Regions from separate parts of the Fusibacter sp. JL298sf-3 genome, predicted to be linked through region 1. Evidence: predicted binding sites of a transcription regulator. Region 1 holds the regulator's gene; the other holds the start of a gene.
The links. The regulator Rex, encoded in region 1, represses fermentation and respiration genes when NADH is low (regulators of the CRP and FNR family bind a similar motif). The targets are predictions, from matches to a motif close to ATTGTTAANNNNTTAACAAT.
Positions count from the first base shown of each region.

Region 2: ACR6HW_RS10055 (acyl-CoA dehydrogenase) is a predicted target of Rex. The motif match lies at 2,267-2,286, and genes of this name have one in related genera.

Region 1 covers NZ_CM132608.1:1,985,797-1,989,977, forward strand. Annotated here, with positions in the region: gene ACR6HW_RS09470 (MATE family efflux transporter) at 1-84, opposite strand, end outside; gene ACR6HW_RS09475 (MarR family winged helix-turn-helix transcriptional regulator) at 251-706, opposite strand; gene ACR6HW_RS09480 (acetyl-CoA C-acetyltransferase) at 731-1,915, opposite strand; gene ACR6HW_RS09485 (redox-sensing transcriptional repressor Rex) at 2,060-2,689, opposite strand; gene ACR6HW_RS09490 (AraC family transcriptional regulator) at 2,968-3,813, opposite strand; gene ACR6HW_RS09495 (ABC-F family ATP-binding cassette domain-containing protein) at 3,952-4,181, shown strand, end outside.
Region 2 covers NZ_CM132608.1:2,107,341-2,111,521, reverse strand. Annotated here, with positions in the region: gene ACR6HW_RS10070 (methyltransferase domain-containing protein) at 61-570, shown strand; gene ACR6HW_RS10065 (substrate-binding domain-containing protein) at 705-1,724, shown strand; gene ACR6HW_RS10060 (hypothetical protein) at 1,724-2,119, shown strand; gene ACR6HW_RS10055 (acyl-CoA dehydrogenase) at 2,300-3,442, shown strand; gene ACR6HW_RS10050 (electron transfer flavoprotein subunit beta/FixA family protein) at 3,457-4,181, shown strand, end outside.

The DNA of each region.
Region 1 (4,181 bases):
ATTCAACGCCGTTGTAATAAGATTTTGAATAATGATGGGCAATGTCAATGCCAACAGATAGCGATTAAATTGTTTCTTTTCCATGGTACTCTCTCCCCTAACGCGTTAATTTTTCACAAAAAAAGAACACCCACCTTGAGTTTTTTTCAAGTGGATGTTCAACACTCCGCCGTAAAGGCGATTTGCATATTTTTTTAACTTTACTGATTATACGCAGTGGAGACCCCCTTGTCAAGCCCTCCACGCGTATTTATTTGTTGACTTCGTACTTTTCAGTATGGTATTGAACCAACTTACTGACGAATTTCAAAATCGCTTTCTCTTCGTTGATGCTGATGTCGCCGAGGACAAACGCCAACTCCTTGCTTTGCTCGCGGACGATTTTCTCATATACCACGCGCCCCGCCGACGTCAGTTCAAGGCATTGCCCCCTGCCGTCGGTCTCGTCCTGACGCTTGATGAGCAATTTAAGCATCATCAGGCGCTTGCATGTCGTGGTCACGAGATTTCGGTCCACTTCCAGCGAGTCGATGAGTTCGTTGAGTCGAATGGGTTCTTGTTCACCAATGCGCTTAATCATAAGCATTTCCATCAAACTGATTTTAAAGCCCAAGTCCCTTTTAAAAAAGCCCGACTTGTCTTGCATCAAAAGTTTTGTGTGGAATCGGTCTAAAATCCGGCCGATTTCATTTGTGTAATTCGCCATCGACTGTCCTTTCTAAAACGCCTTTTATTCTGCGCGCTTTACAATTACCGCTTCGCCCATACCGCCGCCGATACACAGCGTCGCCAAACCGTAAGTGCCCTCGCGCTTAACCAGTTCGTGAATCAATGTGACCAAAATTCGATTGCCCGACGCACCGATTGGGTGTCCGAGGGCAATTGCGCCGCCGTTGACATTGACTTTTTCTTGGTCGAGACCGAGCTCTTTTGATACGGCAAGCGCCTGTGCGGCAAACGCCTCATTGGCTTCAACGAGGTCGAGGTCCGAAACCGAAAGGCCCGATTTTTCAAGCGCCTTTCGACTTGCCGGTACGGGACCGATGCCCATAATCTTTGGATCGACACCTGCAGAAGCGTAGCCCACCACTGAGCATAGCGGCTTCAACCCGAGGGCGTCGGCCTTTTCCTTCGTCATCACGACGACACAAGAAGCGCCGTCGTTAATGCCGGACGCATTGCCCGCCGTTACCGTGCCGTCCTTCTTAAACGCCGGTCTCAATTTCGCCAGTTTTTCTTCTGTCGTCTCCTTGATGTACTCGTCTTTATCGAAAACAATAGGGTCCCCTTTTCTCTGAGGAATCGTCACCGGTACGATTTCGTCGTCAAATCGACCGGATTCACGCGCCTTAAACGCACGCGACTGAGACAGGTACGCCAATCCGTCCTGTGCCTCTCTTGTAATACCCCATTTTTCTGCAATGTTTTCAGCTGTTATCCCCATGTGATAGTTGTTGAAAGCTTCCCAAAGGCCGTCCATCACCATCACGTCGTACAGTTCGCCGTTCCCCATGCGCTGGCCCCATCTGCCGGATTTAATCAAATAAGGCGCCATGCTCATGTTCTCAGTACCACCTGCGACCACCACGTCGTTGTCGCCGGCGAGAATCGATTGAACCGCCATGGAAACTGTTTTAAGACCGGAACCGCAAATCATGTTCACCGTTGTACACGGCACCGATTCCGGGTAACCTGCGCCAACCCAGCACTGTCTCGCAATGCCTTGGCCGTAGCCGGCTTGTAGAACAGAACCGAAGAGCACTTCGTCAACCGCTTCAGGTGAAAGGCCGACTTTGTCCAGCGCACCTTTGATAACTGTGGTGCCTAAGTTTGCAGGGGTTACCCCTTTTAAACTGCCGCCAAAAGCACCGATGGCCGTACGAACAGCACTGACAATAACCACTTCTCTTTTCATGTTGTACCTCCCTAAGTTTAATGTGTTACAATCCCTAGAGAATATTTTATCAAAAAAACGAGACTAGGTCATGCCCAGTCCCGCATTTTCTTTATCTTTTTTTTAACATGCAAAGAGCGTAATTATGCAGTGGTTTTGATAGAATTATTCTTTTTCTTTTAAGAAATATGAAAGTGTTAACAGATTATCTATCAAATGGACATTTTCCACAACAATGTCTTCGCGTACTTTTAAGTCGATTGGCGCAAAATTCCAAATCGCCTTAATGTTCGTCTTTTGAATGCGGTCTGCCACATCTTGAGCGCCCGCACGGCTCGTACAGATGTAGACGATTTCAATGTTGTTTTCTTCAACATAGGTATTGAACTCGTCGATGTCGTAAACTTGAACACCGTTGATGTTAAGCCCAACCAATTTGGGGTTGATGTCGAACATCGCTTTTAAATGAAAGCCCAATCTGCTGAAACTCGAATAGTTGGCCAGTGCCTGTCCCATATTTCCCGCTCCGACAATGGCAACGTTGTATTCGCGTGTCAAACCTAGGATTTTCCCGATTTCCGTATAGAGGTCGTCGACGTTGTAGCCGTACCCCTGTTGTCCGAAACCGCCGAAGTTATTGAGGTCCTGACGAATTTGCGATGCTGTAAATCCTATTAATTTACTCAATTCCTTTGAAGATATACGTTTAATATCTTTGTCGAGGAGGTCTTTCAAATACCGATGGTATTTTGGCAATCTCCTAATAACTGCTACTGATATGTTTTTTTCTTTCATTACTCACCTCATCGTTCTTTAAGCCTTATTCGTATATTGTACCATTTTTTACTAAAGGTTGTCAAATAAATAACAATCTTTTTTCGCACCAATTATCGTCTTAGAGTTGATTATACCCAATAAATGCCCAACTAACAACCTTTTAACGCAACTTCAGCCCCCGTTGGTCACCGAGACCTCGTTATTTTTTTCTTTAAAATTTTCTTAATATTTTAGAAAAAAAGCGGCCTGTCTATTATACACACAAAAAAACAGCGCTCGAAAGCACTGTTTTTCAGCTATTCTTTCAATAGAACAGGAATCCAAATCTCGCAGAAGCACTCTGAGGCGCCGTAGTATTCAAAATCCGTTCCCGGCGCCATTTCATAGGTCGATCCCGGCAGAAATTCTTTAAAAATGCGTTCCCACATAGCGCCGATACACGCACCGTCGTCACCAACACACGGGAAAACCGCCCACAGCGCCTCTGGAACGCTCCAAACTCGGTACCCCTCCGGCACAGCGCCACCGGTGTATACTTTGCCGATGCCGTAATCGAAAAACTGACTGGCATGCTCCGTGGCACTGCAGAGGCCGTATACCCCGCCGTCTGAACTGAACGCCTCAAAAGTGCCGTCGTTTTGGCACGCCGTCCAAAAATCCGGTATGTCTCGATTGGATGCCTTTGACGTCTCTTCCTGATTAAACGCGCGTACTTTGCACAGCACGTCAAATGCAGCGCGCTTTTCTACTCTGTAATCCAACAGTTGTCCTCCTTCTAAAATCATTTTTAAGACGAGGCGGTTATAAGATTTGAGCGGTGCCCCAGTACGCTTGGCTTTAAGCGGCGTCATGCCGTGAAACCGCGCAAATGCCCTAGAAAAACTTTCAGGACACTCGTAGCCATAACGAAAGGCGACTTCTATAATAGAATCGTCGCTATGTGTCAGGTGTTCACCGGCCAAAGACAGACGCCTATTGCGCATGTAGACAGACGGCGTGGTTCCCGTGGTCAGCTTGAACATCCGGTGAAAATGATACGGCGATAGACATAGATGCGCCGCCACCTCTTCATAAGTAATCCCGTCCAACAGATGCGCTTCCATAAACGCCACCGATTTTTGCATATCCGCTATCAATGCCATAACGACCTCCTCTAGATTTAGTATAAGACAGTTTGTGAGCTACTTCTTGACATTTCCTGTCCTCTTTTGTCACGCGCTTTCATTCTACCAGTGTATCATGTATAATGAATCTGATAACTCTAGAAAAGGAAGTAGACCATGATTGCATTATCTTGTACGGGCATCTGCAAAACCTACGGCATCGACACCATCTTGGAAGATTTGTCTTTCACAGTGGGCGTCGGCGACAAAGTAGGGCTAATCGGCGTCAATGGCGCCGGTAAAACCACCTTGATTAAAATCCTGGCCGGTATCGAAACCAAAGACGCCGGCGAGATCTTTATATCCAAAGACATGACCACCGGATACTTAGAGCAAAACACGCAAAT
Region 2 (4,181 bases), 120 kb from region 1:
AAAGCATCGTGTGATATTTTTATTACACATTAGAGAAATATGAAAGAAAGGAGGCGTACAATGACTTTTTCCGAATTGAAAAGCAAAGCACAGGCCCCAAACATAGAATCGATGACTGTGATGATGGAATGGACATGTGTCAACCCGCGCATTACTTTTGGTGGACAATGTCTGCGCATTGTCGAAGTGGACAATCAAAGAATCCGCGTCGAAGACGAATCGATTGACTACATTCAACTACATAGCAATAAATTTTTTGAAGAGAATCCGAAATTCGTGATTTCGGAAGCGAAGCGCGTTCTCAAGCGCAATGGCCGTATTAAGCTGTCCTTTTACCACAAAATGAGCAGCAGCTTGGTCGATCGCTTTATCAAACGTTTTTTAGCTTCGAAAAAAGACGACACAGCAGTGAACACACACATTAAGGCCTCAATGGACGATATTTCTCAGATTATCAGCGATTACGATTTGCTCATCGATAAGAATTTTATCGAGCCTGGCGGCGTGTTGTCGTTTGAGATTATACGACCTGACAATGAAAAAATAGACAAGATGGTCGGAGAGCGGTAAGATGATAAAACTATTGAAAAATCAGTGTGTGCGCTGTAAAACAAACACAGGCTTTTCACTTTACATGTCCATTGAGACATGTTTTTTTTTATGCTACAATGAACTGTAACGATTAAAGTTAAGGTGGTTAATCAATGAAGCTTAAAATGTGGGGCTACGCCCTTTTGGTATTGGTCTTGCTGACGTCTTGTGGCGCCAAAGAGACCACGACATCTGCGGTGGACCCAAGTGATGAAACGCCGGAGACTGTCGAGGTGTCTCACGCCATAGAGACGACACCGATTGAACTGAATATCGCAGTGACAGGCACCGACATGGCGTTGACCACGGTGAGACAGTTTTACGAACAGCCGACATTAGACGAGACATTGCTTGTGAATTACAAAATTTATTACTCAGAAACGACACTACAAAGTGATTTAAAGGAAGACAAAATAGATTTGGCCATACTGCCGATTGATTTTTACTTAGAAAACGAATCGGTAGACGGTACGTACAAAATCGTCGGACTCAATTCGTCGGGTTACCCTCAATTTGTTTCGCGCAAGGCAGGTGTAGAACTGTCGGACCTTCAACGGGAAAACATCAACATCTATTTCAGTCATCGATTGTTCGTCGAGGGGCTTCTCATGGATATGAACATCGATCCCAAGCGCGATGTAAACATTGTCAGCTGGACAGATGAAGAAAAAATGAAAGCGGCCTATCGAGAAGGGGACATTCAAAACGCTTTCTTTTCTCCAACACAGTATCAGGCTTTAATGAGTGAAGACGTGCCCATGTATCGGATGGTGAATATGTATCAATATGTGACAAACAGCGTGTCGCTTTCATCGGGACTGCCGCTGGATGTCTTTGTCGTCAGGGAGACGGTTTTAGATGTTTATCCCGAAGTGTGGAAGGCATTTGAAGCCAACTTGATCGAGAACAACAATTGGCTGGCTAAGAACAGCGCTTCTGCCAGTGTTTATGCGAGCAAGCTCGACCTTGTGGACAGCAACTTCGACTACGGCAAGTTTTTGAACAGTTTTGATTATTATTATGCGCCTATTGAGGTTTCTAAGTACAAGCTCAAACGTTATTTTGCCTGGCTCAAAACAGCACGCCAGCTGGAAATTAAAGAAGAATTCACTTTATACAGAGAGGTCGATTGATGGATGCTGAGAGAGAACGATTTGACTATTTGTATGCATGGGCTGAGGTTGCCCATTGCGTAACGGATGATACGCAGGTTTTTGCGGACTTTGAGATGCACTTGTACGCGCTGGGCATTCGGTCGCGCGTACACGACGACGCCGGTAAAAAGATTTTGTCTGTCCCGCTTAAGGACAGCGCTGTGGCAAAGGCCTTATATAATAAGGAGGTTAAGTCAGTTTACACGTTGCCTAAAGAGCGGTATCAAATTTTCAAAGAGAATTTGGCGTATCGAAACGGCAAATTGTACGAGGACCCTTACAAGGACAATATACGTCGCATGCGCAAGAGCAACTTAATTCTATTGGCAGTCATTTTTGTCGTAATATTAATACTTTTTAAATTTAAACTGTAAAGTGTATCCTGTATACATGCAATAGAGAAGAAAAGGAAATTGTTAATTTTTTGTCTAAGTCGATTAAAATGTGTGATTGCTCTATGCTTTTTTTCGATTCTTTGCTAAAATAGGCTCATGGGGATAATGTCTATTTTTTTACAATGAAGAGTTAATTATTTAACAAAATGGAGGGAAAACATGAAATTTGAGCTCACAAAAGAAGATCTCATGATGCGTGACTTGTTTAGACAATTCACTAAGAACGAAGTAGAACCAATCGCTGCAGAGATTGATGAGAAGGAAGAATTTCCTGAAGAAACCGTTAAGAAAATGGCAAAGGCGGGGATGCTGGGTATTCCATTTCCAGAGAACTACGGCGGTGCAGGCGGAACGTATTGGCAATACATCAACTTAGTTGAAGAGCTCGGTGTGGCTTGCGGCACAACATCTGTTGTCGTCTCCGCACATACGTCGCTGTGTGGCGCACCTATTTACGAATTCGGAACAGAAGAGCAAAAGCAAAAGTACCTCGTGCCTCTAGCAAAAGGTGAAAAAATCGGTGCATTCGGCCTTACAGAACCAAATGCCGGAACAGATGCATCTGCTCAACAGACAACAGCTGTAAAAGACGGCGACGATCACTACATTTTAAACGGTAGCAAAATATTCATTACCAACGCAGGCTATGCAGATATATACGTTGTATTTGCCATGACAGATCGCTCTTTGGGTCTCAAGGGCATTACAGCATTTATTGTAGAAAGCGGTACCCCTGGCTTCTCAATTGGTAAAAAAGAAGCCAAGCTCGGCATTAGAGGATCGAGCACATGTGAGCTCATCTTTGAAGACTGTCGCGTTCCGGTGTCCAACATGCTCGGTGGCGTCGGCAAAGGCTTCAAAATCGCTATGATGACCCTCGACGGCGGTCGTATTGGCATCGCGGCTCAAGCCCTCGGTATTGCACAAGGTGCTTACAACGAATCGGTTAAGTACGTAAAAGAAAGACAACAATTTGGACGCTCGCTTTCTAAGTTCCAAAACACGCAGTTCCAAATTGCAGACATGAAGACAAAAATCGAAGCGGCGCGCCTCATGGTTTACAACGCGGCGTACAAAAAGCAAAACAAACTGCCATACTCTCAAGAAGCTGCAATGGCAAAACTCATGGCCTCTGAAGTCGCCATGGAAGTTACAGTTAAAGCGATCCAACTGCACGGTGGCTACGGCTATACCAGAGAATACCCAGTAGAGAGAATGATGCGCGATGCGAAAATCACAGAAATCTACGAAGGTACTAGTGAAGTTCAACGCATGGTAATTGCGGCTCAAGAATTGAAGTAATGGAGGATGAATCGATGAAAATTGTCGTATGTATAAAGCAAGTTCCAGATACCAATGAAGTAAGGTTAGACCCAAAAACAGGTACGCTGATTAGAGAAGGTGTGCCAAGCATCATCAATCCGGACGATAAAGCCGGCCTAGAGATGGCGCTGCAATTAAAAGACGCTCATGGTGCCCATGTAACGGTTATTACAATGGGACCGCCACAAGCGGAGCTCGCACTTAAAGAAGCCTATGCAATGGGCGCAGACCGCGTTATTCTCCTCACAGACAGAGTATTTGCCGGTGCGGATACCCTCGCGACGTCTACCACGATTGCGGCGGCACTTAACAAATTAGATTACGACCTCGTTATAACAGGCCGTCAAGCTATCGATGGCGATACGGCACAAGTTGGTCCTCAAATTGCAGAACACTTGGCATTGCCTCAAATTTCTTATGTGTGCGAATACGAGCACAAGGAAGATCACGCGATCATCAAGCGCTCGTTTGAAGACGGGTTCCAAATGATTAAAGTTCAGTACCCTTGTTTGATTACGACACTTACAGAGATGAACGCGCCGCGCTATATGTCCGTTAAAGGCATTATCCAAGCACATCGCGAACTCGAAATCGAAACTTGGCACTTTGCTGACATTGAAGCAGATCCTGCAAAGATGGGGCTTAAAGGCTCTCCGACAAAAGTTAAAAAATCCTTCACCAAAGGTGTTAAACAAGCCGGCAAAGTGGTTGAAGGAAC